Regions from separate parts of the Janthinobacterium sp. DSP2-3-3 genome, predicted to be linked through region 4. Evidence: predicted binding sites of a transcription regulator. Region 4 holds the regulator's gene; each other region holds the start of a gene.

Region 1 (7,245 bases), on a different contig from region 4:
TCGCGCATGACCTTGGCGCAGCCTTCGTGCACCACGCGGGCAGCCGCGCCGATGTCGGCATCGGCATGGCTGCCCAGGTTTTCCTGGGTGAAGTCGATCAATCGCGCTTCGCGTTGCAGCAGGGCCAGCAATTGCAGGGCCGCGTCCGGCGTGGCCTCTTTCAAAATGACGGGCGCGGCGACCGGCGTCGGCACGGGGGCTGGCGCTGGGGCCGGAGCCACTGGCGCCACGGGGGCGGCCTCGGGCAAGGACAGTTTTTCCACGCGGGCTGCATAGGCAGCGTCCGACAGGGTGCTGAAGAAGGCGCCGAAAGCCAGCGGGACGCGGCGCCAGAACGATGGGTGGGACGATGGTGTGCTCATGGGAACTCGTTTCTCTGATCTGTAGGGTGGCGTCGGCGGCGCGCCGGGTGGCGGGGCCGCTTCGCAGGGTAGTGCAAGTGCCGCGCCAATATGGCCGGCTGCGTTTGCCCGCATGATACCAGCTACGGCGTCGGCGCCAAAGTCGCCGCCCCTGTTTCAGCTTGCCTGCGGCGTGGATTTTCTTTGTTCCTGCGCAAGGAAACGTTCGATTTCGGCCTGCTTCGACTAGAATCGCGCATTATCTTTTTGCATGACCTTGATGCCATGTCTACCGACTTTTCTCCCGACTTTTCCATATATCTAGCCAGCAGCACCTACATAGACAGCGACCATCCGGCCGTGCGCGCCAGGGCGGCCGCGCTGGCGGCTGGGGTAGCGGGCGATATGTCGGGCGATGCCGCCATCGCGGCCCGCTGCTTTGCCTTCGTGCGCGACGAGATCGCCCACAGCTGGGACTACCAGCGCAATCCCGTTACCTGCCACGCTTCCGACGTGTTGCAGCATGGCACGGGCTATTGTTATGCGAAGAGCCATCTGCTGGCCGCGCTGCTGCGCGCCAACGGCATTCCTGCCGGCCTGTGCTACCAGCGCCTGGCCGTCGGTGAAGCGGGGCCGCCGTTTTGCCTGCATGGCTTGAATGCCGTGTACTTGCAAGAGTTTGGCTGGTACCGCATCGATGCGCGCGGCAACAAGCCGGGCGTCGCGGCCGCCTTCACGCCACCGCAGGAACAGCTGGCCTTTCCCGTGCTGGCGCCCGAAGAGCGCGATTTGCCGGAAATCTGGCCGGCACCGTTGCCGCAGGTGGTGGCTGCGCTGACCGGCTATGCGACCGTGCAGGACGTGGCGGCGCATTTGCCCGATGTCGAGATGCTTCCGCTTAGCAAATAATCCAAAGAAAGAAATCATGAAAAAAATCTCTATTAGTCTGATTGGCCTGTTGCTGCTGGCCGGTTGCGGCAGCAAGGGCGAGAGCGGCGGGCAATCGAGCGCCGCGCGCCTCGATGGCAAGGAAAAGGGCAGCGAGTTTCTTGCCTACGAACACAATGTCAGCGTCGATACGCACGAGGCGCAAGTGCGGCCCCTGTATGAAAAAGTGGTCGCCGCCTGCAAGGCCGATACGGAAAATGGCTGTTTTCTGCTCGATTCCAGCGTCGACGGCGGCCGTTACGTGCACGCACGCATCAGCATGCGCGCCAAACCGGCCGGCATCAAGAAGCTCGTCGCGCTGGTCGCGGCCGAAGGCGACGTCACCAGCCAGGGTACCAAGGTAGAAGACCTCGGTCGTCCTGTGCTCGACAGCAAGAAACGCCTGGAAATGCTCAAGCAGTACCAGGCGCAGCTGCAAGACCTGGAAAAACGCTCAGGCGCGAACGTCGATGCCTTGATCAAGGTGACCAAGGAACTGGCCACCGTGCAAGTGGAACTGGAGCAGGCGACAGCGGCCAATGCGCTGTTGATGCAGCGCATCGATACGGACTTGCTGAACGTGGCCATCAGCGCCGAAGGCAAGCAATCGTTCTGGCGGCCCGTCAAGCGCGCGCTGGGCAATTTCACGGAAAACCTGTCGCAAGGCGTGGCCAACGCCATCACGGCCATGGCCTACATCCTGCCGTGGCTGATCGCTTTCGTGCTGCTGTTCCCGCTGGGCCGCAAGGGCTGGCGCCGCCTGCGCGGAGTGCCGCGCAAGAATTGATGCGCAACGCTTGATGCACAAGGATTGATACACAACGCTTGATACACAACGCTTGATGCGCCCGGCGCACCGTTTTACGGCAATTTGAAACCTGGCTGCACAGTCCTTGTGCAGCCAGGTTTTTTTTCGTGCGGCGTTGGCAGCGTGCACCATGGCGGACGTCTGCTGGTGCTGGCATGCATTCTGCTTTAACAACATCGTATGCCCAGCTCGACCCCCACGAACCCATCACAGGAGTCTCCATGTCACGACGCATCATCCTGAAAGCGGCCGCCGCCGGCGCACTGGCCCTGGCCACGTCCACTTACCTGCAGGCAGCCCTGGCCGCCGATACCATCAAGGTGGGCATCTTGCACTCCCTGTCGGGCACCATGGCCATTTCCGAAACGTCGCTGAAAGACGTGGCCCTGATGACGATCGCCGAGATCAATGCCAAGGGCGGCGTGCTGGGCAAGAAGCTGGAAGCCGTCGTCGTCGATCCCGCGTCGAACTGGCCTTTGTTTGCGGAAAAAGCGCGCCAGCTGGTGGCGCAAGATAAAGTGTCCGTCGTGTTCGGCTGCTGGACATCCGTGTCGCGCAAGTCGGTTTTGCCGGTGTTCAAGGAACTCAACAGCCTGCTGTTTTATCCGGTGCAATACGAGGGCGAGGAGCTGGAAAAGAATGTGTTTTATACGGGCGCCGCGCCGAACCAGCAGGCGATACCTGCCGTCGAATACCTGATGAGCAAGGATGGCGGCGGCGCCAAGCGCTTCGTGTTGCTGGGCACGGATTATGTGTATCCGCGCACCACCAACAAGATCCTGCGCGCCTTCCTGAAAAGCAAAGGCGTCAAGGATAGCGATATCAGCGAGGTCTACACGCCGTTCGGCCACGCCGACTATCAAACCATCGTCGCCAACATCAAGAAGTTTTCCACGGGCGGCAAGACGGCCGTCATTTCCACCATCAATGGCGATTCGAACGTGCCGTTCTACAAGGAGCTGGGTAATGCGGGCTTGAAAGCCACGGACGTGCCCGTCGTCGCGTTTTCCGTCGGCGAGGAAGAGTTGCGCGGCATCGATACCAAGCCCTTGCTCGGTCATCTGGCGGCCTGGAATTATTTCGAATCCGTCAAGAATCCTGCGAATATGGCCTTCATCAAGCAGTGGAAGGCGTATGCGGTGGCGAAAAAGTTGCCGAACGCGGGTTCCGTGGTGACGAACGACCCCATGGAAGCGACCTATGTCGGCATCCACATGTGGGCGCAAGCGGTGGAAAAAGCCAAGTCGACGGAGACAGACAAGGTGATCGCCGCCATGGCCGGCCAGAGCATGAAAGCACCATCGGGCTTCACCTTGACCATGGACGCGACGAATCACCATTTGCACAAGCCCGTGATGATCGGCGAGATCAAGGCCGATGGGCAATTCAATGTCGTGTGGAAAACCAAGGAAGCAATACGCGCACAGCCGTGGAGCCCGTATATCAAGGGCAATGAGGGTAAGCAAAAGCTGTAAAAGCAACGCCTGCGCCATCGGGCATGCGTCCGGTGGTGCTGACCATCAACGCTTTCCCGGGGTATCAATGAGGCTATTCACATCGCTGCTGGTCTACGCCTGCCTGTGCCTGTCATCCGTGGCGCAGGCCGCCATCCCTCCTGACCTGCTGAAACCGCTGTCCGGCGACGACCCCGACACCAGGGTCGCTGCCGTCGCCCAGATCGCCGCGCTGGCCACACCCGAGGCCGCCCGCGTGCTGCAAGCCTTGCAGGATGACAGCCTGTATGCCACGCCCGATGGCAAGGTGTATATCGTCGACGGCGAGCAAGCCTACGATCCGGCAAGCGGCAAGACTGGTCCGGTGCCGGACGGCATCGATGGCGTGATGGTCAACAACCGCTTGCGCGCGGCCGTGGCGGGTGCCTTGTCGGGCTTGCAGTTGCTGGCGCCGGAACGCAGCGCCCGGCTGGCCGCCGCGCAAGCCTTGCAAAAGGCTGTTGATCCCGCGCAAATCCCCCTGATCCGCACCGCCCTGGGGCGGGAAAGCGATGCTGACATTCAACAGATATTGCAAGTGCTGATCGCCAGCGCCAACCTGCAGGCACCCGATGCCGCCACGCGCAAGCAAGCCGTGCAAGCGCTGGCCGGCAGCAGCGATGCGCGCTTGCTGCCCGTGCTGCAAGCCATGCTGGAAACGGGGTCTGACGGCATGGCTGGCGAGCCCGATGAAGCCGTGCAACTGGCCGCCATCGAGACCATGCGCCAGATCAAGGCAAGAGTGTCGCGCATGGAATTCGCCGGCAATGTGTTCTACGGCATTTCGCTGGGCAGCGTGTTGCTGCTGGCCGCGCTGGGGCTGGCCATCACGTTTGGCTTGATGGGCATCATCAATATGGCGCATGGCGAACTGCTGATGATAGGCGCTTACACGACCTATGTATGCCAGCTGTTTTTCCGCACCTACCTGCCCGGCATGCAGGATGCGTACCTGCTGGCTGCGCTGCCTGCCGCTTTCTTTGTCGCCGGCCTGGTGGGCGTGGTGCTCGAACGCACGGTGATCCGCTGGCTGTATGGGCGGCCACTGGAAACCCTGCTGGCCACCTGGGGTATCAGCCTGATCCTCATGCAGACGGTGCGCACGATCTTTGGCGCGCAAAACGTGGAAGTGGCCAATCCCGCCTGGATGTCGGGCGGCGTCACCGTGCTGGGCGGCCTCGTGCTGCCGTACAACCGGCTGGCCATTATCGCCTTTGCCATCGTCGTGGTGGTGGCCGTGTGGTTGATCCTGAACAAGACGCGCCTGGGCCTGTTCGTGCGGGCCGTTATGCAAAACCGTCGCATGGCCGATTGCGTGGGCGTGGCCACGGGCAGGGTCGACATGCTGACCTTCGGCCTCGGTTCCGGCATCGCGGGGCTGGGCGGCGTGGCCCTGTCGCAACTGGGCAATGTGGGTCCGGACCTGGGGCAAAGCTACATCGTCGATTCCTTCATGGTGGTGGTGCTGGGCGGCGTGGGCCAGCTGGCCGGCACCGTGATCGCCGCGCTGGGCCTGGGCGAAGTGAACAAATTCCTCGAACCGGTGGCGGGGGCCGTGCTGGCGAAGATTGCCATTCTGGTGTTCATCATCATCTTTATCCAGCGCCGGCCGCAGGGCCTGTTTGCCATGAAGGGACGCAGCGTCGAATGATTACCTCACTCCGTGTCAATGAGGGCCTGTTTCCCCGGCCCGTCTGGCTGGCCATTGCCGTTTGTACTGTGCTGGCGGCGCTGTTGCCGATTTTTAATCTGGCGTTTGCCGAAGGGCATGCGCTGCACGTGTCCGCCTACACGGTGGCGCTGGTGGGCAAGTTCATGTGCTACGCGCTGGCCGCGCTGGCGCTGGATCTCGTCTGGGGCTACACGGGTATCCTGTCGCTGGGACACGGCGTGTTCTTTGCCCTTGGCGCGTATGCGCACGGCATGTATCTGATGCGTGCCATTGGCGATCAGGGCCAGTACCACAGCAGCTTGCCCGATTTCATGGTCTTTCTCGACTGGAAAACTTACCCATGGTACTGGGCCTTCACGGAACATTTCTGGTATTGCATGGCCCTCGTCGTGCTGGTGCCGGGCGTGCTTGCCTTCGTGTTTGGCTACTTTGCGTTTCGCTCGCGCATCAAGGGCGTGTATTTTTCCATCATCACGCAAGCGATGACGTATGCCTTCATGCTCTTGTTCTTCCGCAATGACACCGGCTTTGGCGGCAACAACGGTTTCACGGATTTCAAGACCATTCTCGGCCATAGCGTCACGGCGCCCGCCACCCGGGCCGTGCTGTTCCTGTTGACCCTGGCGATCCTGCTAGCGGCGCTGGTGGGGGCGCGCGCCATCGTCCGCTCGAAGCTGGGCCGGGTGCTGCAGGGCGTGCGCGACAGCGAGGCACGCTTGATGTTTCTTGGCTATAACCCGCTGTGGTTCAAGCTCTTTGTGTGGACTTTGTCGGCCATGCTGTGCGGCATCGCCGGCGCCCTGTACGTGCCGCAGGTGGGCATCATCAACCCGTCCGAAATGTCGCCTGCGAACTCCATCGAGATGGTCGTGTGGGTGGCCGTGGGCGGGCGCGGCACCTTGATCGGCCCCATCCTGGGCGCTTTTACCGTCAATGGCTTGAAAAGCTGGTTCACGGCCGCCTTGCCGGAACTGTGGCTGTTCGCGCTGGGCCTGCTGTTCATCGTCGTTACCCTGTTCATGCAGCAAGGCATGCTGGGCGTGTTGAAGAAGCTCAAACGCAAGGCCGTCGTGGCAGAGGAGACAGCATGAGTATCCGCATGTTGCCCGGCATGGCCAGCGCCGAAGCGGGCGCCACCTATTCCCGCGTGAAAGGCGAGGGTGTCGATACGACGCATGGCGCGATTTTGTATCTGGAAGATATCAGCGTGTCGTTCGACGGCTTCAAGGCCATCAACAAGCTGAGCCTTGATATTTCCGTGGGCGAATTGCGCTGCATCATCGGCCCTAACGGGGCGGGCAAGACGACCATGATGGATGTGATCACGGGCAAGACGCGGCCCACATCCGGCACGGCCTGGTTCGGCCAGACCATGAACCTGGCGACCATGACGGAAGCGCAAATCGCCCACGCTGGCATCGGTCGCAAGTTCCAGCGCCCCACCGTATTCGAGCAGCATACGGTGTTCGACAACCTGGAACTGGCGATGAAGATGGACAAGCGCGTGGCACCCACCCTGTTTGCGCGCCTGACGTCGGAGCAGGAAGGCAAGATCGAATCCATATTGCGCTTGATACGCCTCAATGGCCACGAGGCGCGGCCGGCCGGTTTGCTGTCGCATGGGCAAAAGCAGTGGCTGGAAATCGGCATGCTCTTGATGCAGGAGCCGCAGCTGATTGTGCTGGATGAACCGGTGGCCGGCATGTCGGATGCGGAAACGGCGCGCACGGCGGAGCTGCTCAATGAATTGCGCGGCAAGCATTCCATCATGGTTGTCGAGCACGACATGGGTTTCGTCACGGAGATTGCCCAGCAAGGCATCGTCACCGTGCTGCATGAAGGGGCCGTGTTGGCGCAGGGGCGCATGGATGAAGTGCAAGCCGACGAGCGGGTCATCGAAGTCTATCTGGGAAGGTAATCATGCTCGAAGTGCAACAATTAAATCAATACTATGGTTCTTCGCATACCTTGCGCGGCATCAATTTGTCGGCGCGCAAGGGGGAA
Region 2 (7,245 bases), on a different contig from region 4:
CTGGCGCACATCGACCACGCTGTTCTGGCTGATGGCGCTGTCGGTGGCCGTCGAGTTGTAGATGCCGATCAAGGCTTTCACGTCGTACTCGCCCAGGCGCGACGAAGCGGAAGTGATCAAGCCATTCGGCAGCAAGCCGTTGCCGATGGTGGTGCGATCCTTTTCGCCGCCGCAACCGAGCGCCTGGCCGCCCAGCGCCAGCCCGCCCACCGCATCGCCCGAACACGACACTTGCGTGTAATAGGCGTTGACGATGCCGCCCACCGACACCGTCCAGTCACCAGCCTTGATATCGACAGCTTGCGCCTGCCCCATCGCTGCGATTGTCATGACACCCAGGCTCCCCAGCTTGATCCATAGCTTCATTTTTTTCTCCTCTTTCTTCTCTGTTTTTAGTGTGCACACCAAAGCTTGATGTACCTCAAGCTTTGGCAATAAGCGTGCCCAGCACGGCTCAGAGGGGAAAAGAAAAAAATGGCGTGTCGACGTGTGCAACAGCGGATCAATCGCCACGCACGGTGTTCATTTTTTGACCGAAAGTATGCATAGCCGAGGTACAGGTAAACAAAAAACTGACGGCCTGGGCCGTCAGAAAAAAGAAAGCGCCCGGCAGACGGGGAGACACCCATCCGAGTGGCCCGGGCGTTTCACCCCTTACTTCGATGCCAGCTTGAAGACCCACACGGAACCGCCCTGTTCCAGAAAGTTGACCTTCTTGGCGACTTCGCCGCCCCACAGCGGCACCGCGCCACCCCAGCCGGAAACGACGGCCACATATTGCGTGTCGCCATCCTGCCAGGTGACGGGTGGCGCCACGACACCGGAGCCCGTCTGGAATTTCCACAGCGCCTTGCCCGTCTTCGCGTCGACGGCTTTCAGGTAGCCTTCCGGCGTGCCGTAGAACACCAGATTGCCGGCCGTGCTCATCACGCCACCCCACAGCGGCGCGTTGTTCTTGATTTCCCAGACGATCTTGCCCGTCTTCGGATCGATGGCGCGCATGGCGCCGATGTAATCGTCAAACAAAGGCTTGATGGTGAAACCGGCACCGAGGAAGGCGCCACCCTTCTTGTAGCTGATCGGCTCGTTCCAGATGTCCATGCCCCATTCGTTGGCGGGCACATAGAACAGCTTGGTTTGCGGCGAGTACGCCATCGGCATCTGGTTTTTGGCCCCCAGGAAAGCGGGCGCGGCAAACACGGTCGTACCTTTCTTGCCCTCTTCTCCCTTGGTCGGGTCGCCAGGGCGGCCGGCGGCGATGTAGTTCGGCCGTCCCGTCTTCAGGTCGATGCTGCTGGCCCAGGTGATTTTCTTTACAAACGGAAAAGCGTTCTGCAGCTTGCCGTTCGTTGCATCGATAACATAGAAGAAACCGTTGCGGTCGGCCTTGCCGCCGTAACGCTTGCCATCCATGTCAAAGGTGACGAACTCGTTGGCGCCGTCGAAGTCCCAGGCATCGTTCGGCGTGTTTTGATACGCCCACTTGATCTGTCCCGTTTTCACGTCCAGCGCCACGGTGGACGACGAGTACAGATTGTCGCCGGGACGCAAGTGGCTGTTCCACGGCGCCGGGTTGCCGGTGCCAAAATACGCGAGCTTGGTTTGCGGATCGTAGGTGCCGCCCATCCAGGTCGAAGCGCCGCCGGTTTTCCACAGGTCGCCCGGCCAGGTTTTGTTCACGGTGCCAGATACGCCGTTATCGATGGCCTTGCCATCCTTGTCGTAGCGGTGGCCCATATGGCCTTCCACGGTAGGACGGCTCCACACCAGGTCGCCCGTCATCGGGTTGCGCGCCTCGACCCGGCCCACGATGCCGAATTCGCCGCCCGACACGCCCGTCAGCAACAAGCCTTCGGCGATCAGCGGCGCGGCCGTCATCGAGTAACCGGCCGCATAATCGTCGACCTTTTCCTTCCAGACGATCTTGCCCGTATTCTGGTCCAGCGCTACCAAGTAGGCGTCGAGCGTGCCGAAAATCACCAAATTGCCGTACAGGGCGGCACCGCGGTTGACCACGTCGCAGCACGGCATGATGCCGTCCGGCAAGCGATGCTCATATTTCCACAGCTTGGCGCCCGTTTTCAAGTCAACGGCAAAGATGCGCGAATACGATGCTGTGACGAACATCTTGCCGTTATGAATCAATGGCTGCGATTCCTGGCCCCGCTGTTTTTCGCCGCCAAACGAGAACGACCAGGCCGGCACCAGCTTGGCCACGGTCTTGTCATTGATCTGCGTCAACGGCGAATAGCGCTGGCCCTGCGTGCCCATGCCAAACGACAAGACGCTGGCCGGATTCTTCGCAGTACTGTCGAGCATGGCATTGGTGACATTGCCCACGTCGGCCGCCTGGGCCAGCGTAGCAAAACCCAAACCGACGAGTATCCCCATGATTTTTTTCTGCACAATCATCTCCCTCTGTTTTATTAGTATGTGTGTATCAGGTCTTGCGGTGCTCATGCGGCTGGGCATGCAATAGCGCGCACTCTTCATCGGTGAACAGGCGCGAGCGTGTCAGGAAGCGCTTGCCCGTGCCGTTGTCGAGTGAAAACATGCCGCCATTGCCATCGACCACATCGATAATCAACTGGGTATGCTCCCAGTACTCGAATTGCTCGAGCCCCATGTAAAACGGTGTGCCATTCAAATTGCCGAGATAAATATCGGTATCACTGACATCGAACTCGCCCAGCGCGTAGCACATGGGCGCACTGCCGTCGCAGCAGCCACCCGACTGGAAAAACATCAGCGGGCCGTGACGCTGGCGCAACTTGTCCATCATTTCCAGCGCCGCATCGGTGGCGACCACCCGGGCAATTGCTGCACTCATGGCATCCCTTTCTGCGCGCCGCACCTGGATAGACAGGTGCGGTGCCTGTTGCCGGTTTAGAAGAAGCCCAGCGCTTTCGGGCTATAGCTCACCAGCAAATTCTTCGTTTGCTGGTAGTGGTCAAGCATCATCTTGTGGTTTTCGCGGCCAATACCCGACTGCTTGTAGCCGCCGAACGCGGCGTGGGCTGGATACAGGTGGTAGCAATTGGTCCACACGCGGCCCGCCTGGATGGCGCGGCCCATGCGGAAGGCGCGCGAACCGTCACGCGTCCACAAGCCGGCACCCAGGCCGTACAAGGTATCGTTGGCAATCGCCAGCGCTTCGGCCTCATCCTTGAAGGTGGTCACAGACACGACTGGCCCGAAAATCTCTTCCTGGAAGATGCGCATCTTGTTGTGGCCCTTGAACACCGTTGGACGCACGTAGTAACCGCCCTCCAGGTCGCCCGCCTGCGTGTGGCGCTCGCCGCCAGCCAGCACTTCGGCGCCTTCCTGACGGCCAATGTCGAGGTAGGACAGGATTTTTTCCAGCTGCTCCTGCGACGCCTGCGCGCCGATCATGGTGCTGGCATCGAGCGGGTTGCCCTGCTTGATGGCGGCCACGCGCTTCAAGGCCCGTTCGATGAATTTTTCGTAGATCGATTCCTGGATCAGCACGCGCGATGGACAGGTGCACACCTCGCCTTGATTCAGCGCAAACATGGTGAAGCCTTCCAGGCACTTATCGAAATAATCATCATCGGCATCCATCACGTCTTCAAAGAAGATGTTCGGCGACTTGCCGCCCAGCTCCAGGGTGACGGGAATCAGGTTTTGCGCCGCGTAACCCATGATCAAACGGCCCGTGCCCGTTTCACCCGTAAAGGCGATCTTGGCGATGCGCTTGCTCGACGCCAGCGGCTTGCCCGCTTCCAGGCCAAAACCGTTGATGATGTTCAACACCCCCGGTGGCAGCAGGTCGCCGATCAGTTCGATCAACACCATGATGGAGGCGGGGGTTTGCTCGGCCGGTTTCAAGACGACGCAATTGCCGGCGGCCAGGGCTGGCGCCAGTTTCCACACGGCCATCAGAATCGGGAAATTCCATGGAATGATCTGGCCCACGACGCCCAGCGGCTCATGGTAGTGATAGGCATACGTTTCCGCATCGATTTGCGCGACGGAACCTTCCTGGGCGCGGATGCAGCCGGCAAAGTAACGGAAATGGTCGATGGCCAGCGGAATGTCGGCATTCATCGTTTCACGGATCGGCTTGCCGTTATCGATGGTTTCCGCCGTGGCGATCAGGCTCAGGTTCTGTTCGATGCGGTCGGCGATGCGGTTTAGGATATTGGCGCGCTCGGCAGGTGAAGTCTTGCCCCAGGCATCCTTGGCGGCATGCGCGGCATCCAGCGCCAGCTCGACGTCTTCCGCCGTGGAACGGGCGATTTCGCAAAACGGCAAACCGGTGATCGGTGTGATGTTGGGAAAATATTCACCTTTTACTGGTGCAACGAACTTGCCGCCGATGTAATTGTCATAGCGTTGTTTGAAGGGGTTGGCTACGCCCAGTTTGCTGATGTCTGCGAGATTCATGTCGTCCTCTATCAGGTTAATTAGAATGGAATTGATTTAATTAAAATCAAACGTCTGTTACAGATGGGGTGAGTACACGGAGTCTTCCGCAAATGCCGTGCCAGCTCGCCGTCCCACTACCAACTTAGCCGGTTTTACCCTTGTTACAAGGGCATGGCGGCCAGATCGATGCGCTTGATCGCCACCGCACGCCGGTCGTTCAGCCCAGGGGACTGTGTGTGCGTTTTGAACAAGGCAAGACTATCCTGTTCCAATTCGGGCCAGCGCCGTCCGTTCCCTGCGCCGCTGCACAATGGAACAGGTGTACCAGTCTGTAACACCTTTGCTGTGCCGCTAGCGAATCACCACGCCCCATGGCAATTCACCCACGGCAATATCGGCCACCTTGCGCGCACTGGCCGTGTCGATGACGGAAACACTGTTCGAGCGGCCATTGGCCACGTACAGCTTGGCGCCGTCGGGCGTGATGGCCATGTTCCACGGGCGCTTGCCGACGGCTATGCTTGCCGTCACCTTGTTGCTGATCGTGTCGATCACCATCACCGTGCCATCCGTGCCATTCGAAACATACAGCTGCTTGCCACTGGGATGGACGGCGATGCCGTTGGCATTCTTGCCCGCTGGAATAGTGGCAATCGCCTTGCGCGCGGTCATGTCGATCACGTAGACGGCATTGACCAGTTCGCACGCCACGTAGGCGCGGCCCGAGTCCGGACTGAAACCGATGCCGCGTGGACGCAAGCCCACGGCAATGGAAGCCACTTGGCGGCGTTGCGCCACATCAATGACATCGACTTGCTCAGCCTCTTCTGCACTGACCAGCAGCCAGCGCCCATCGGGGCTGAAGACGGCATGTTCCGGATTGCGCCCTTGCACCTTGATGTCGGCCAGCAATGTGCCCGTCTGACCATCGAGCAAGGCCACGCTATTGTTTTCCTCGACGGCCACGGCCACGTAGTGACCGTCCTGGGAAGCACTGACGCCCTCGGGCGACTTGCCCAGCGCCACGCTGTGCACGGGCGTGCCGCCAGCGTTATCGATCAGCAACAAGGTGCTGCTGGCGGCATCCGTGACAAACAATTGGCGTCCGGTGGGGTCGGCGGCGATGCCGCGAGGACGCGTGCCGGCGGCGATCTGGCGCACCACCTGGTCGGTAGCCGTGTCGATCACGCTCAGGGTGCCCGATTTTTCATTGGGCACATAGGCAAACGGAGCGGCTTGGATGGCGCTGCTGGCGAGCGCAGGCAACAGCCAGCACACCTGGCGCAAGCGCGAGAAGAAGTTGGGCATAATCACCTTTTCAATGGCAAAACGAGGGAAAAGCGCGCGGTATCGGCGCATCTGACCATTGCTGCATGCAAACGCCGTGCCACTGACAAGCGTATAATTTCAGCCCACCAATGGAGACATGGCAGGCATATTGCTTGATAAGACTAGGCAGACCTGTGCCGCACACGCCGCTCAAGCCGGCTTTTATTCATTTGGAGAATCCGCATGCAGCATCGTTTCCGCCTGAACACCATTGCCAGTCTGTTTGTCGCCGGCAGCGCCACCCTCGCCCCCCACATCTTCGCCGCCGAGGCCGCTGACTTGGCCAACGGGCAACTCATGGACACAGTGGTCGTCAGCGGCAGCCGCATCGCCCACCCCAGCCAGGAAGTGCCGGCTTCCATCGACGTCGTCGACAGCGCCCGCATCCAGGATGGACAAATCCGCGTCAACGCGTCGGAAGCGCTGGCCGCCGTGCCGGGCCTGGTCGTGCAGAACCGTCAGAACTATGCGCAAGACTTGCAAATCTCGTCGCGCGGCTTCGGCGCCCGCTCGGCCTTCGGCGTGCGCGGCGTCAAACTGATCAGCGATGGCATTCCTGCCAGCATGCCCGACGGCCAAGGCCAGGCCGCCACCTTCAACCTCGATACGGCCGAGCGCATCGAAGTGCTGCGCGGACCGTTTTCTGCCATCTACGGCAACCACTCGGGCGGCGTGATCCAGCTGTTTTCCAGGGATGGCCAACATCCCCCATCCGTGGAACTGAACGTGACGGGCGGCAGCTACGGCACCAGCAAGGTGGACCTGACGGCGCAAGGCCAGGCAGGCGGCATCGGCTACGTGCTCAACGGTTCGCGCTTCCGCACGGATGGCTTCCGCAACCACAGCACCGCCACGCGTGAACAGGCTTTCGGCAAGATCACCGTCAAGCCCACTGCAGACAGCAAGCTGACCATCGTCGCCAACAGCCTGCACCAGGGCAATACGCAAGATCCGCTGGGCCTCACCTGGCCCACGTTTTCCCGCGACCCGCGCGCCGGTGAAATCGACGCGAGCGATACGCAAAACCCGAAGCGCACCCTGGCCGAACGCTACAACACGCGCAAGAGCATCGACCACCAGCAAATCGGTACCACCTATGAACAGGCGTTCGGCGATGACCGCCTGCATGTGATGGCGTATGGCGGCAACCGCGAGGTGATCCAGTACCAGGCATTTAATAAGGCATTCCAAAATACCAAAGTGGATGGTCTACTTAAGCATTCAGGCGGCGTGGTCGACTTCCAGCGCCAGTTCTATGGTATCGATACCAACTGGCTGCACGTGAACCAGCTGGCCGGCGGCAAGCTGAGCACCACCATCGGCATCGACTATGGCCGCTCCAGCGATGACCGCACCGGCTATGAGAACTTCATCGGCAATAGCTTTGGCGTAAAAGGCAAGCTGCGCCGCGACGAGCAAGATGTCGTCTCCAGCCTCGATCCTTATATCCAGATGGAATGGCAAAGCGGACCATGGCTGCTCAGCGCAGGTGTGCGCTACAGCAAAATGAAAGTGGCGGTCGACGAC
Region 3 (7,245 bases), on a different contig from region 4:
CCGGCCTGGCGTTCACGCACGAGTACCGCATCCTGTGGCCCGATGGCGCCATCCGCTACATCAAGGCCGATGCCGTGATCTTCCGCGACGGGCGGGGCCAGCCCATGCGCATGGTGGGCTCCAACTACGACATCACGGCGCATCGCGAGGCCGAACTGGAACTGCTGCGCCACCGCCATCATCTGGAAGAACTGGTGGCCGAGCGCACGAGCGCCTTGTCGGTGGCCGTCAGCCAGGCGCAGGCGGCGAACCGCGCCAAGAGCACCTTCCTGGCTAACATGAGCCATGAACTGCGCACGCCCTTGAATTCCGTGATCGGCTTTTCGCGCCTGATGGCCGCCTCGCCCAATATGCAGGACGATGAAAAGCGCAACCTGGCCATCATCCACCGCTCCGGCAACCATTTGCTCACCCTGATCAATGAAATCCTCGAACTGTCGAAGGGCGAGGCGGGACGCTTGCAGGCGCAGACGGCCGTAGTGGCGCTGGCGCCCTTGTTGCAGGAAGTGATGGACATGCTGGGCATGCGCGCCGAGCAGCAGGGACTGGCCCTGCGCCTCGATTGCGCGGACCTGCCGCCGGCTGTGCTGCTCGACGCGACGCGCTTGCGCCAAGTGCTACTGAACCTGATGTCGAACGCCGTCAAGTTTGCCGGCAGCGGCGAGGTCACCTTGCGGGTGCGCGGCGAGCGGCGCGATGACGCCACGTGGCGCCTGTCGTTCGCCGTCAGCGACACGGGCATCGGCATCGCCCCGGAGGACCAGCAGCGCATCTTCGAACCGTTCGTGCAGGCCGACAGCATGGGACCGAAGGATGGCACGGGCCTGGGGCTGGCCATCTCGCGCGAATTCGTGCAGTTGATGAAAGGCGAACTGACGCTGGAATCGGCGCCGGGGCAGGGTGCCATCTTCCGTTTCAGCATACCCGCGCAGGCGGCGCAGGCGCCATTGCAGGCTCCCGCGCCACCGGCCGTGCCGGCGCAGGCGGCAGTGCCACCGGCACTGCAGGCGCAAGACTTGCTGCTGCTGGCCGGGGATCAGCGCGCCGCCTTGCTGGTGGCGCTGCGCGAATTGAACCTGGCCAGGGTGGCGCAGCTGCTGGCAACCCTGCCGGCGGCGGCAGCGCCGTTGCTGGCGCCGCTGCAGGCCATGCTCGACCAGCACCAGTACCGTCAGCTGTGCGTCTTGCTGGAGAGCGAGGGCGCGCTGGCACCTACCTGAAAGTGTGGACTGACAACATCGAATTCGATGAAAAGAGGACTAAGTGCCGCGCATGGATGGTGCTAAATTGCAATAAAGATTATGATGATAGTACGTAGTTCATCGCAAAGAAATGTCTTGTCCAGCGTGGCAACGGACCGCCGCGCCTCATCCAAAGCTGAGAGAACTGCTACATGCACCGCGATTTTTCGGAAGTAAATTCGAAGGGCGAAGTACTGATCGTTGAAGATACGCCGGCTTCGCTAAAGTTGTTGAGCGATTTGCTGGGTGGCGCCGGCTATGCGGTGCGCCAGGCGCCGAACGGTGAACTGGCCCTGTGGACGGCCCAGGCGCGCCCGCCCGAGCTGATTTTGCTCGACGTGCGCATGCCGGGCCTCGACGGCTTTGAAGTCTGCCGCCGCCTGAAGGAGATACCGTCCTTGCGCCAGGTGCCGGTGATCTTCCTGTCGGCCCAGTACGATACGGACGACAAGGTGCGCGGCTTTGCGCTGGGCGCCGTCGATTTTATCGCCAAGCCCTTCCAGGCCGAGGAAATCCTGGCCCGCACCGATGCGCACGTGCGCCTGGCGCGGGCGCAGCTGCAACTGGCGCAGGAGCGCGCCAACCTGGAACGGCGCGTGGCCGAACGCACGGCCGAACTGGCGCAGGTGGCCAGCACCCTGGCGCGCGAAGTGCAGATCCGCCGCGGCAATGAAGAATTGCTGCGCCTGTCGGGCCAGGTCTTCGAAGCCACCCAGGACGCCATTTTGATCACGGATCCGGCCGGCGTCATCGTCACGGCCAATCCCGCTTTTACACGCATCACCGGCTATGCGGCGCAGGAAGTGGTGGGCACGGATATCATGCGCCTGCATGCCGAGCACACGGGCGAAGCGGTGCTGCTGGCCATGCGCCAGGGCTTGCGCAGCAGCGGCTGCTGGTCGGGCGAGGTGCAAACGCGGCGCAAGAGCGGCGACACCTATCCCTGTTTGCTCAGCGTGTCCACCGTGCATGGCCCGGATGGCGGCGTCGTCAACTACGTGGGTGTCTTCCTCGATATCAGCGAGCGCAAGGCCGAGCAGCATCTGATCGACTTCCTCTCCTACCATGACGCGCTGACCGGTTTGCCGAACCGCGTGCTGTTGCGCGAGCGCTTCGAACAAGCGCGCGCGAACGCCCTGCGCGACAGCCAGCAAGTGGTGCTGATGTGCCTGGACCTGGACCGCTTCAAGAATATCAACGATTCGCACGGCCAGGCCGTGGGCGACAAGGCGCTGCAAGTGGTGGCACGTTTCCTCTCCGGCTGCGTGCGCGAAGGCGACACCGTGGTGCGCCAGGGCGGCGACGAATTCCAGATCCTGCTGCACGACGATGCCCTGCTGGGGCGCACGCTTGCGCTGGCGCAAACCATCCTGGCCGGCTTGCGCGAAGAACTCAGCGTCGATGGCGAGCGCCTGGCGCTGACCACCAGTATCGGCATCGCCATGTGCCCGGCCGACGGCGACAGCCTCGACGACGTGCTGCGCCACGCCGACACGGCACTGGTGCGCGCCAAGGAAATGGGGCGCGACCATTACGCCTTCTTCACGGAGCGCATGGGCAGTGATATCCGCGCCCGCCTGGCCATGCAGCAGCAACTGCGCGGCGCCATCTGCCGCGATGAATTCGCCGTGCATTACCAGCCGCAAATGTGTTTGCGCACGGGCGCCATGCTGGGCGCGGAAGCCCTGCTGCGCTGGGATAACCCGGTGCTGGGCAAGGTGCCGCCCGGCCTGTTCATCGCGCTGGCCGAGGAATACGGCTCGATCACGGCCATCGGCGAATGGGTGCTCGAAAGTGTCTGCGCGCAGATCCGCGTCTGGCACGATGCGGGCCTGGGCAGCATCAAGGTGGCCGTCAACCTGTCGGGTAAACAGTTTGCGCAGGACCGCACGGTGCCGTTTGTCGAGGCGACCTTGCGCAAATACGGCATCGCGCCCGCCTGTCTGGGTATCGAGATCACGGAAAGCACGGTGATGGGCGACCCGGACAAGGCGGTGGCGGCTCTCACGCGCCTGAAGGATATCGGCGTGGGCATTTCCCTCGACGACTTCGGCACCGGCTATTCCAGCCTGGGCTATCTGAAACGCTTTCCCATCGATGTGCTGAAGATCGACAAATCCTTCGTCGACGACGTTACCACCAGCAGCAGCGATGCGGCCATCGCCCGTTCCGTCATCTCGCTGGCGCACAACCTGGATATGCGCGTCATCGCCGAAGGCGTGGAAACGCGCGAACAGGTGGCCTTCCTGACGGAACACGGCTGCGACGAAATGCAGGGCTATTATTTCAGCCGGCCCCTTGCCGCGGAAGCCTTCACGGCCTTGCTGCGCGAACGGCGCATCCTGGCTGTGACCTGAGCCCCGCGGTGCGGCCGATGCACCATGCCGGTGCATCCGCTGCAGCATGGTGCGCAATGCTCACTATTCCTTCCCCTGACGCTGGCACATATCCTGCTTAGGTAGTCGCTTATTTACGCGATTGCTCCGCATGCCAGACAGCACCCGTCCAGCTATATCGAATGACGCCAGCGCGCACAGCGCCTGGCAGGCGCATTTGCGCCTGGGCTTTGCCTGGCACGATGGCGTCAGCCGCCTGGTCGAGCGCACGCATAGCGGCCCTTTGCGCGTGCAAAAGCCCCTATATCCCGAAGGCGATGCCGTCTGCCACGCCATCATCATCCATCCGCCCGGCGGCGTGGTGGGCGGCGACCAGCTGGCCGTCGACGCCACGGTGGGCGAGGGCGCGCATGCGTTTCTCACGTCGCCGGGCGCGGCCAAGTGGTACCGCGCGAATGGCCACGTCTCGGGTCAGCATATCGTGCTGCGCGCCGGCGCCGGCGCCGCCATCGAGTGGCTGCCACAGGAGAGCATTTTCTTCGACCAGGCTTGCGTGCGCCTGCGCCACGAGGTGGAACTGGCGGCGAACGCCAGCTACATCGGTTGCGACATCGTTTGCCTGGGCCGCAGCGCCTCTGGCGAAATTTTTAACACGGGCAGCATCAGCCAGCAGGTGCAAATCCGCCGCGGCGGCAAGCTGCTGTGGTGGGAGCAGGGCGTGCTGGCCGCCGACGGCGCGCTGATGGCCAGTCCACTGGGATTGGGAGGCCACACGGTATGCGCCACCCTGATCGCCGTCGGCACGTCTATTTCTCCCGCCGTGCTGGCGGCCGTGCGCGAGATCGCCGTGCCGGCCGGCGCCGCATTCGGCGCCACGCAAATCAAGGCGCTGGTGGTGGTGCGCCTGCTGTGCGGCGACAGCGAGGCGGCGCGTCGAATCATGCTGGTCGCCTGGCAGTTGCTGCGCCCCGCCATGCTGGGACGCGACGCCGTCGTACCCCGCAGCTGGAACACTTGATCAGGAAAGAAGCGCAAGGAAAACCATGGACCTGACTCCCCGCGAAAAAGACAAGCTGCTCATTTTTACGGCCGCACTGCTGGCCGAACGGCGCCTGGCGCGTGGCTTGAAATTGAATTATCCGGAAGCGGTGGCTCTGATCAGCGCCGCCATCATGGAAGGCGCGCGCGATGGCAAGTCGGTGGCGCAGCTGATGTCGGACGGTACGAAAATACTCTCGCGCGCCGACGTCATGGATGGTATCGCCGAGATGATCCCCGATATCCAGGTGGAAGCGACCTTCCCCGATGGCAGCAAGCTGGTGACCGTGCACCATCCAATACCGTAGTTTCTTGACTGGCCAGGGCGCCACCCGCGCCATGGCTGTTTTTGCGCCGGCGACCCGCCGGCAAGCGTAACGCGATCTTTGAAGGAGCCCCTCATGACCCCAGGCGAATACAAATTGGAAGAAGGCGAAATCAGCCTCAATGCGGGCCGCGCCACGGCCACCGTGGTGGTGGCCAACCGGGGCGACCGGCCGATCCAGGTCGGCTCGCACTTTCACTTTTTTGAAGTCAATCCGGCGCTGGCTTTCGAGCGCTGGCGCGCCTACGGCATGCGTTTGAACATCACGGCCGGCACCGCCGTGCGTTTCGAACCGGGCCAGCAGCGCACGGTGGAACTGGTGGCGCTGGCGGGCGAACGCAAGGTTTACGGCTTCAATCGCGAAGTGATGGGCGCACTGCAAGACACTCCACCAGGAAAGGATTGAGATGGCCAGCATTCCCCGCAGCGCGTACGCCGAGATGTTCGGCCCCACCAAGGGCGACCGCATCCGCCTGGCCGACACGGAACTGTTCATCGAGATCGAGCATGACTATGCGATCTACGGCGAAGAAGTGAAATTCGGCGGCGGCAAGGTGATCCGCGATGGCATGGGCCAGTCGCAGCGCTGCGCGGCCGAGGTGATGGATACCGTCATCACGAATGCCGTCATTCTCGACCACTGGGGCATCGTGAAAGCCGATATCGGCCTAAAAAATGGTCTGATCTTCGGCATCGGCAAGGCGGGCAACCCGGACATCCAGCCCGGCGTGACGCTTCCCATCGGCGGCGCGACCGAGATCATCGCCGGTGAAGGCATGATCGTCACGGCCGGCGGCGTCGACACGCATATCCACTTCATCTGCCCGCAGCAGATCGAGGAAGCCCTGATGAGCGGCGTGACCACCATGCTGGGCGGGGGCACGGGACCTGCCGTGGGCACGGCCGCCACCACCTGCACGCCGGGGCCATGGCATTTGCATGCCATGCTGGCGGCCGCCGACGCGTTTCCCATGAACCTGGGCTTCATGGGCAAGGGTAATGTGAGTTTGCCGCTGCCGCTGGAAGAGCAGGTGCGCGCGGGCGCCATCGGCCTGAAACTGCATGAAGACTGGGGCAGCACGCCGGCCGCCATCGACAACTGCCTGTCGGTGGCCGACCGCATGGATATCCAGGTGGCGCTGCACAGCGATACCCTCAACGAAGGCGGCTTCCTTGAGCACACCCTGGCCGCCTTCAAGGACCGCACCATCCACACCTTTCACACGGAAGGGGCGGGCGGCGGCCATGCACCCGACATCATCGCCGCCGTAGGGCAATCCAACGTGCTGCCCTCGTCGACCAACCCGACGCGGCCCTTCACCGTCAACACGCTCGACGAGCACCTGGACATGCTGATGGTGTGCCACCACCTGGACCCAGCCATTGCCGAAGACGTGGCCTTTGCCGAGTCGCGCATCCGCCGCGAAACCATCGCCGCGGAAGATATCCTGCACGATATCGGCGCCATTTCCATGATGTCGTCCGACTCGCAAGCCATGGGGCGTGTGGGCGAAGTGATCATGCGCACCTGGCAGACGGCGCACAAGATGAAGGTGCAGCGGGGACCGCTGGCGCCCGACACCGCGCGCAGCGACAATTTCCGCGCCAAGCGCTACATCGCCAAGTACACGATCAACCCGGCCATCACGCATGGGATTTCGCACGTGGTGGGCTCCATCGAGGCGGGCAAGATCGCCGACATCGTGCTGTGGAAGCCGGCCTTCTTCGGCGTCAAGCCATCGATGATTTTAAAGGGCGGCATGATCGCCGCCGCGCAGATGGGCGACCCGAACGCGTCGATCCCCACGCCGCAGCCCGTGCATTACCGCATGATGTTCGGCGCCTTTGGCGGCGGCCTGAAAAAGTCGTTCACCTTTGTCTCGCAGGCGGCCTACGACCTCGATATCGGGCACCAGTTGAAACTGAATAAATCCGTCATCGCCGTGAAAAACATGCGCGGCTTGCGCAAGCACGACATGATCCATAACAGCGCCACGCCGCACATGGAAGTGGACCCGGAAACCTATGCCGTGCGCGCCGACGGCCAGCTGCTGGTGTGCGAGGCGGCCGCCGTGCTGCCCATGGCGCAGCGCTATTTTCTATTCTAGGCAGGAGACAATCATGCTCACTTTGCATACCAAACTGGCGGCGGACGATCATCGCGCCGCCGTTGTCCAACTTGTGCTGCCCTATGACCAGCGCGAAAAATGCCGGCTGCGCGCCGTGCTGTCGAATGGCGACGAGGTGGCCGTGTTCACTGTGCGCGGCACGGTGCTGCGCGACGGCGAGCGCATGACGGGGCCGG
Region 4 (7,245 bases):
CAAACTGATGATCTTTGACGTCGATGGCGTGCTCACCGACGGCAGCCTGCATTTCGGCCCGGATGGCGAGATGATGAAAACGTTTAATGTGTATGATGGCCTGGGCATCAAGCTGCTGCAGGAATCGGGCGTGCAGACGGCCATCATCAGCGCGCGCCGCTCGGCCATCACGGCGCGCCGCGCGCAAGACCTGGGCATTACCCATGTGCACCAGGGCGGCCACGACAAGCTGACGCCGTTTCGCGAACTGCTGGCGCTGACGGGCTTGACGGAAGAGCAATGCGGTTATATCGGCGACGATGTCATCGATGCGCCCATCCTGCGCCGCGTGGGCTTTGCCGTCAGCGTGCCGGGCGGGCGTCCGGAAGTGCAGGGCCTGGCGCACCATGTGACGCAGGCCGGCGGCGGCCGCGGCGCGGTGCGCGAGATCTGTGAATTCCTGCTGCGCGCCCAGGACAACTATGCGCGCGTCATGGCGCCGTTCCTGGAGTGAGGCGCATTGCCATGCCGCCAGTGACATTTGAAAGAGTGAAATCCTATGCGTAAGCCAGGAGGCGCCCATCGCTGGCGCATGATTTTTACCGTGCTGGGGGCCGTCGTCTTTGCGCTGGGCAGTTTTTGGCTGTTGGAAGTGATGAACAAGAATGCCCAGGACATCACGGCCAGCAAGCATCTGGATGAGCCAGACTATTTCATCACCAATTTCAGCCTGGTGCGCATGGACTTGACGGGCAAGCCCAGCTATATCGTATCGGGCACCAAGCTCACGCATTATCCGCTGGACGATTCATCCGATATCGACCAGCCCTTCGTACGCAAGCTCACGCCAGGCATGCCGCCGATGAACATGAATGCGGAATTGGCGCATATCGACCAGGACAATACCCGGCTGCAACTGCACCGTAATGTCGTGATCGACCGCGTGGCCAGTCCGAAGGCGCAGAAACTGACAGTCAAGACGGAAGCGCTGACGGTGTTTCCGGACGAGGAAAGAATGGAAACGGACGTGCCTGTCGATATCCTGACGGGCGCCTCGCGCATCAATGGCATCGGCATGAAAGCCAATAACGCTACCGGCGTGGTGGAAGTGCAGAATGCGCTGCGCATGGTCCTCCCGCCGAAACCGCGCCCGGCCGCGGCGGCAAAATGACAGAATGAAACAAGGAAACCATACTATGAAGAACATCTTGCTGTTGACCGTATTTTCTCTGGCCATGATGGGCGTGGCGCATGCCGAGAAGGCCGATTCCGAGAAGGAAGCCGTCATCACGGCACGTAGCGGCCATGTCGATGACGTCAAGCAGGTGCGTACCCTGACGGGCGACGTCGTGCTGGTCAAGGGTACTTTGACCATGAAGGCGGGCCGGGCCCTGATCACGGAAGATCCGCAAGGCTACCAGTTCATTACCTTCTGGGCCGATCCCGGCAAGCTGGCCACCTTCCGCCAGAAGCGCGATGGCGCAGGCGATCTGTGGGTCGAAGGCGAAGCGGAGCGCGTGGAATACGACAACAAGACGGAAGTGGTGAAACTGTTTTCCAAAGCCAAGCTGACGCGCCTGGAAGGCACAAAAGTCACTGACGTGGCCAATGGCGCCTTCATCTCGTATGACAGCCGCAAGGAAGTGTTTGCGATGGAAAATTCCGACAGCGGCACCAGTACCGCGGATGGCGGCAGCGTGCGCATGGTGATCCAGCCGAAGACCAAGGCACCGGCGGCGGAGAAAGCGCCGGCCACGCCTGCGCCAGGAAAGAAATAATGGACAATACTCGTTGCGGCAGCACCCTGATCGTTCGCGGGCTGCAAAAAACCTATGGCAAGCGGCAAGTCGTGCATGATGTTTCGCTGCAAGTCGAATGCGGCGAAGTGGTCGGGCTATTGGGTCCGAACGGCGCCGGCAAGACCACCTCGTTCTACATGATCGTCGGCCTGGTGCCGTCGGACGGCGGCAGCATCGATATCAGCGGCGTGGACATTTCCCGCCTGCCGATCCACCGCCGCGCGCAGATGGGCCTGTCGTATCTGCCGCAGGAAGCATCCGTGTTTCGCAAGCTGACGGTGGAAGACAATATCCGCGCCGTGCTGGAAATCCAGACCGTCGAAGGCCGTCCCCTGAAGAAGGCCGAGATCGAGGAGCGCCTGGATAAATTGCTGGCCGACTTGCAGATTGAAAAGTTGCGCGAGAACCAGGCGCTGTCCCTGTCGGGCGGCGAGCGGCGCCGCGTGGAAATCGCCCGCGCGCTGGCCACCGACCCGCGTTTCGTGCTGCTCGACGAGCCGTTCGCCGGTGTCGACCCCATCGCCGTGATCGAGATCCAGCGTATCGTGCGCTTCTTGAAGGAGCGCAATATCGGCGTCCTCATCACCGATCATAATGTGCGCGAGACGCTGGGTATCTGCGACCGTGCCTACATTATTAACCAGGGCTCGGTGCTGGCGTCAGGACGCCCCGACGACATCATCGCGAACGAGTCGGTACGCCGGGTCTATCTGGGCGAACACTTCCGCATGTGAGCCAATGAAACAATCATTGCAGCTGCGCACTTCGCAGCACCTGGCACTGACGCCGCAGTTGCAGCAATCGATACGCCTGTTGCAATTGTCTACCCTGGAATTGCACCAGGAACTAGAGCAATTACTGACGGACAATCCCTTGCTCGAGCGCCTCGACGATCCGCTCGACCGTTCGCTGCGCCTGCTGTCCGATGGCGCCTTGAGTTCCACGGCCGCGCCGGCCGATGCACCGCCCCAGCCGCCAAGCCAGGAGGCGCCTGCAGCGCCGGCCGAAGCGGAGACCTTTGATGGCGAGGCTGGCGACAGCCCGGCCGCAGCGGATGGCGGCGACAGCGATTGGAGCGAGGCGAGCCGGGGCAAGGCGCCCGACGACGAAGATTCGCGCCCGCAACTTGAAGCCCATCACTGCACCCTGCGCGAACATTTGATGGAGCAGATGCGCGTGACGGTGCTCGAATTGCGCGACCGCGCGCTGGTCGAGCTGATCATTGACGCGCTCGACGACAATGGCTACCTGGAAGAGTCGCTCGACGACATCCTGGCACGCCTGCCGCAAGAGCTGGAAATCGACGCCGACGAGTTGCGCACGGCCTTGTCCCTGCTGCAAAGTTTCGATCCGCCCGGCGTGGGCGCGCGCAATGCGTCCGAATGCCTTGCCTTGCAAATCAAGCGTTTGCCGCATATCGCCATGGTGACGCGGCGCATGGCCCTCGTCATCGTGGAAAAGCATCTGGCCTGGTTTGCCCAGCGCGATTTCAACAAGCTGAAAAAAGCCCTTGATTGCGACGAGGAAGACTTGCGCGAAGCGCAGACCGTGATTCGCCAGTGCAATCCGCATCCGGGTGCCGTCTTCGCCTCAGATGTGTCCGATTACGTGGTGCCCGACGTCGTCGTCAAGCGCGCGCGCAATGGCTGGCAAGTCACCCTGAACAACGACGTCATGCCGCGCCTGCGCGTCAACGCCATGTACGCCAACTTGCTCAAGCAGGGCAAAGGTGAGGGCGCCATGGGCGCACAGTTGCAGGAAGCCAAGTGGCTGATCAAGAATATGCGCCAGCGCTTTGACACGATCTTGCGCGTGGCGCAGGCGATAGTAGAAAGACAAAAGAACTTTTTCTCGCATGGGGCCGTTGCCATGCGCCCCCTTGTGCTCCGTGAAATAGCTGATACACTGGGTTTACACGAGAGTACTATCTCGCGGGTAACAACTCAAAAGTACATGCTGACCCCGCATGGCATGTTTGAGTTGAAATATTTCTTTGGTAGCCACGTCGCCACCGAAGCGGGGGGCGAAGCGTCATCGACGGCGATACGGGCATTGATCGTGCAACTGACAGGAGCAGAAGACCCTAAAAATCCTTTATCCGACAGTAAGATTGCGGACATGCTGGGGGAACAAGGCATGGTGATTGCGCGACGTACTGTTGCCAAATACCGGGAAGCGTTGAAAATTCCGCCAGTGAGCCTGCGTAAGTGTTTGTAAGTTTTTTTCGGTTCCTCTGCGGGCCGGAGTCGATGGACCGCACGAACCCGATCATCTTTAGGAGTGTGTATGAATCTCACCATCAGCGGACATCATCTCGAAGTCACACCAGCCATCCGTGAATACGTACAAACGAAGCTGGAACGCGTGAAACGTCATTTCGATCAAGTCATCGATATTGCCGTGATTCTGACCGTGGATAACCTCAAAGAGAAAGAAAAACGTCAAAAGGCTGAAGTCAACCTGCGTCTGAGTGGCAAGACCGTCTACGTGGAAAGCCTGGGGCAAGACCTGTATGCCGCGATCGATACCCTGATCGACAAGTTGGACAGGCAAGTGATGAAGTACAAAACCAAAGTGCAAGGGCACGGTAAAGAGGCGATCAAGCATCTGCCAGACAACTCGGACGAAGAATTCGCCGCCGCCTAAGAACACCAAAAAACCTACTGCGCGTCGCGATTTGCGGCCTCCGATGCTTACTGTGCATATGCACAGCTCCGCTTCTCAGCCACAACTCACATCTGCTCGCTACGGTTTTCCCACGTGTTCTACGGCCTGCGACTTTGAACCGGTTGTGATCAACTAAGGGCGCACATTGCGCCCTTTTTTGCGCCCGGACCTGTCAAACGCAATATTCCCCTCGCAAGCGCTAGAATGTTCCCGTTCTCACTTTTTTCATTTTGCCATGAGCGACTTCGTCCAGACCTCCATTCGCAACCGCACGGGCCACATCGTGCTCGACCGCCCGAAAGCCTTGAATTCCTTGTCGCTGGACATGGTGCGCGCGCTGAGCGCGGCTTTGCTGGCCTGGCGCTACGATCCGCAGGTGGACGCCGTCGTGATCCGTTCCAGTAGTGAAAAAGCCCTGTGCGCCGGCGGCGACATCCGTTTCTTTTACGATGCGGGCCTGGCCACGCCGCAAGGCGGCAGTGCCCAACTGGAAGATTTCTTTACGGAAGAATACGCCTTAAATCATTTAATTCATTTCTATCCGAAACCGTATATCGCCGTGCTGGATGGCGTGGTGATGGGCGGCGGCATGGGCGTGGCGCAATCCGGGCCAGGCAACCGCCTGCGCATCGTCACGGGCCGCACGCGCATGGCCATGCCGGAAGTCAATATTGGCTTGTTCCCGGACGTGGGCGGCAGCTATTTTCTTTCCCGCCTGGCGGGCCAGCTGGGCCTGTACCTGGGCTTGACGGGTTTGACGATCAACGCGGCCGATGCCCTGTACACGGGCCTGGCCGATGTGTACCTGCCTGAGGCGCAGATGGGGGCGCTGTTGGACCTGTTCGAATCGACGCCGGGTGAGGCCTTGCCGGTGGCCATCAAGGCGCTGGCGGCACCGTTCCAGGCCGAGGCGGGCGCTTCTGTCTTGGCCGCGGCGCGCGCGGCGCTGGACCGCCATTTCGGCGCCCCTTCCGTTGCCGCCATCATGGCTTCGCTGGCGCAGGATGACAGCGTGTTCGCCAGCAAGGCCTTGGCGGCCATGCGTCTGCGTTCGCCGCTGATGATGTCGGTGACCCTGGAATTGCTGCAGCGGGGCGCCCACCTGGGTCTGGCCGATTGCCTGCGCATGGAGCGCACGGTGGTACGCCACAATTTCGAGCATGGCGAAGTGATCGAGGGCGTGCGCGCGCTGGTGGTCGACAAGGACAATGCGCCCCGCTGGAATCCATCCAGCCTGGACGAAGTCGATGCGGCCATGGTGGCGCGTTTCTTCGCTCCCGTCTGGCCGGCCGCCGCACATCCGCTTTACCGTCTGAATTAATTAAGAGCGCTCGCGGTGGCGCAGAACCACGCGCTCGTTGGGGCCGAAGTATTGCGCCAGCCGTTCCGCCATGTACACGGAGCGGTGCTGGCCGCCCGTGCAACCCAGGGCCACCGTCAGGTAGCTGCGGTTATCGGACTTGAATGACGGCAACCATTTCTCGATGAAGGCGCGGATGTCGGCCAGCAGTTCCAGCGCGCTCGGTTGTGCGTCGAGGAAGGCGATCACGGGCGCGTCGCGTCCGTCGAGCGGGCGCAGCGCCAAGTCGTAATAGGGATTCGGCAAGGCCCGCACGTCGAAGACGAAATCGGCGTCCAGCGGCACGCCCAGCTTGAAGGCGAACGATTCAAAGAACAGGGTCAGCGGGGCGCGTTCGGCGGCGACGATATCCTTGATCCAGGCGCGCAATTTGTTGGCGCTCAGTTCCGAGGTGTCGATCACATGGCCCAGCTGTTCAATGGCAGACAGGCGTTCGCGCTCTTCCGAGATGCATTCGATCAGGGTGCGGCGGCTGGCCGGATTCTGGTTCGGGCGCAATTCGTGCGACAACGGATGGCTGCGCCGCGTTTCGGAGAAACGCGCCACCAGTGAATGCGTGGTCGCCGTCAAAAACATGACCTTGACGTCGTGCCCTTGGTCGCGCAGCAGCGCCACATTGTGTGGCAGGCTGGTCAGCGACTCGGCACTGCGCGCATCGACGGCGACGGCCAGTTGTGGCGTCCCTTCGTCGAGCAGCGTTTGCACCAAACTGGGCAGCAAGGCCGGTGGCAGATTGTCGACACAATAATAGCCGGTATCTTCCAGCACATTGAGCGCGACGGATTTACCGGAGCCGGATATTCCGGTGATAAGGACGATATGCATACGCCGATCATACAATAAAGATCGGCGCTGCGCTCCCGAGGCAACTATCTTTACAAATTATTGCAATTTGGACTGGAGTGTTGGTTAAGCAAATGCTGGTGTCTTACCGAGCTCTCAATCCCCACTCATCGCCAAACGTTGGTGTCGCAGGGATTTCGGAGAGCGCTGCTCTCCGCCTGCGCAACGGTTCGCCCTTGCAAGGGTGAACTCCACTGCAGACTAGTCACCGCTCATAGCTAATCTCTGCCGCTCCATGAACTCCTGCAAGGTATCGATGCCGCGCAGTTGCAAAATCGTATTGCGCACGGCCGCTTCCAGCAGCACGGCGATGTTGCGGCCGGCGGCGACGGGGATGACAACCTTGCGCACGGGCAAGCCGAGTACGTCTTCCGTGGGGAACAGGAAGGGCAGGCGCTCGACTTCTTCTTCCAGCGCGTTGCGGCGCACCAGATGCACGATCAGTTTCAAGCGCATCTTGCGGCGCACGGCCGTTTCGCCAAAGATGGCCTTGATGTCGAGCAAGCCCAGGCCCCGCACTTCCAGCAGGTTTTGCAGCAGGGGCGGGCAGCGGCCTTCGATCATGTTCGGCGCGATGCGCGAGAATTCCACGGCGTC

Evidence for each region. Region 4 encodes sigma-54, which starts transcription at its own class of promoters, with help from an activator protein. Its sites were predicted from a motif close to TGGCANGNAANCTGCTTT; they were not measured.
Region 1: the regulator sigma-54 is predicted to act here: its motif matches at 2,228-2,245, upstream of urtA (urea ABC transporter substrate-binding protein).
Region 2: the regulator sigma-54 is predicted to act here: its motif matches at 4,493-4,510, upstream of adh (aldehyde dehydrogenase).
Region 3: the regulator sigma-54 is predicted to act here: its motif matches at 3,681-3,698, upstream of ACP7DE_RS00835 (urease accessory protein UreD).

What each region holds. Positions count from the first base shown of each region.
Region 1 covers NZ_JAFCWA010000001.1:298,993-306,237, reverse strand. The annotation lists gene ACP7DE_RS01505 (DUF2760 domain-containing protein) at 1-362, opposite strand, end outside; gene ACP7DE_RS01500 (transglutaminase-like domain-containing protein) at 627-1,250, shown strand; gene ACP7DE_RS01495 (DUF4349 domain-containing protein) at 1,267-2,055, shown strand; gene urtA (urea ABC transporter substrate-binding protein) at 2,298-3,551, shown strand; gene urtB (urea ABC transporter permease subunit UrtB) at 3,619-5,220, shown strand; gene urtC (urea ABC transporter permease subunit UrtC) at 5,217-6,332, shown strand; gene urtD (urea ABC transporter ATP-binding protein UrtD) at 6,329-7,159, shown strand; gene urtE (urea ABC transporter ATP-binding subunit UrtE) at 7,162-7,245, shown strand, end outside.
Region 2 covers NZ_JAFCWA010000024.1:6,334-13,578, forward strand. The annotation lists gene ACP7DE_RS27610 (porin) at 1-366, opposite strand, end outside; gene ACP7DE_RS27615 (methanol/ethanol family PQQ-dependent dehydrogenase) at 655-2,391, opposite strand; gene ACP7DE_RS27620 (DUF779 domain-containing protein) at 2,441-2,830, opposite strand; gene adh (aldehyde dehydrogenase) at 2,887-4,407, opposite strand; gene ACP7DE_RS27630 (beta-propeller fold lactonase family protein) at 4,741-5,697, opposite strand; gene ACP7DE_RS27635 (TonB-dependent receptor family protein) at 5,902-7,245, shown strand, end outside.
Region 3 covers NZ_JAFCWA010000001.1:146,734-153,978, reverse strand. The annotation lists gene ACP7DE_RS00845 (ATP-binding protein) at 1-1,220, shown strand, start outside; gene ACP7DE_RS00840 (EAL domain-containing response regulator) at 1,394-3,598, shown strand; gene ACP7DE_RS00835 (urease accessory protein UreD) at 3,729-4,595, shown strand; gene ACP7DE_RS00830 (urease subunit gamma) at 4,621-4,923, shown strand; gene ACP7DE_RS00825 (urease subunit beta) at 5,017-5,346, shown strand; gene ureC (urease subunit alpha) at 5,348-7,048, shown strand; gene ureE (urease accessory protein UreE) at 7,062-7,245, shown strand, end outside.
Region 4 covers NZ_JAFCWA010000008.1:223,963-231,207, reverse strand. The annotation lists gene ACP7DE_RS17725 (KdsC family phosphatase) at 1-493, shown strand, start outside; gene lptC (LPS export ABC transporter periplasmic protein LptC) at 539-1,150, shown strand; gene lptA (lipopolysaccharide transport periplasmic protein LptA) at 1,176-1,757, shown strand; gene lptB (LPS export ABC transporter ATP-binding protein) at 1,757-2,512, shown strand; gene ACP7DE_RS17705 (RNA polymerase factor sigma-54) at 2,517-3,995, shown strand; gene hpf (ribosome hibernation-promoting factor, HPF/YfiA family) at 4,065-4,424, shown strand; gene ACP7DE_RS17695 (enoyl-CoA hydratase/isomerase family protein) at 4,681-5,766, shown strand; gene rapZ (RNase adapter RapZ) at 5,767-6,630, opposite strand; gene hprK (HPr(Ser) kinase/phosphatase) at 6,850-7,245, opposite strand, start outside.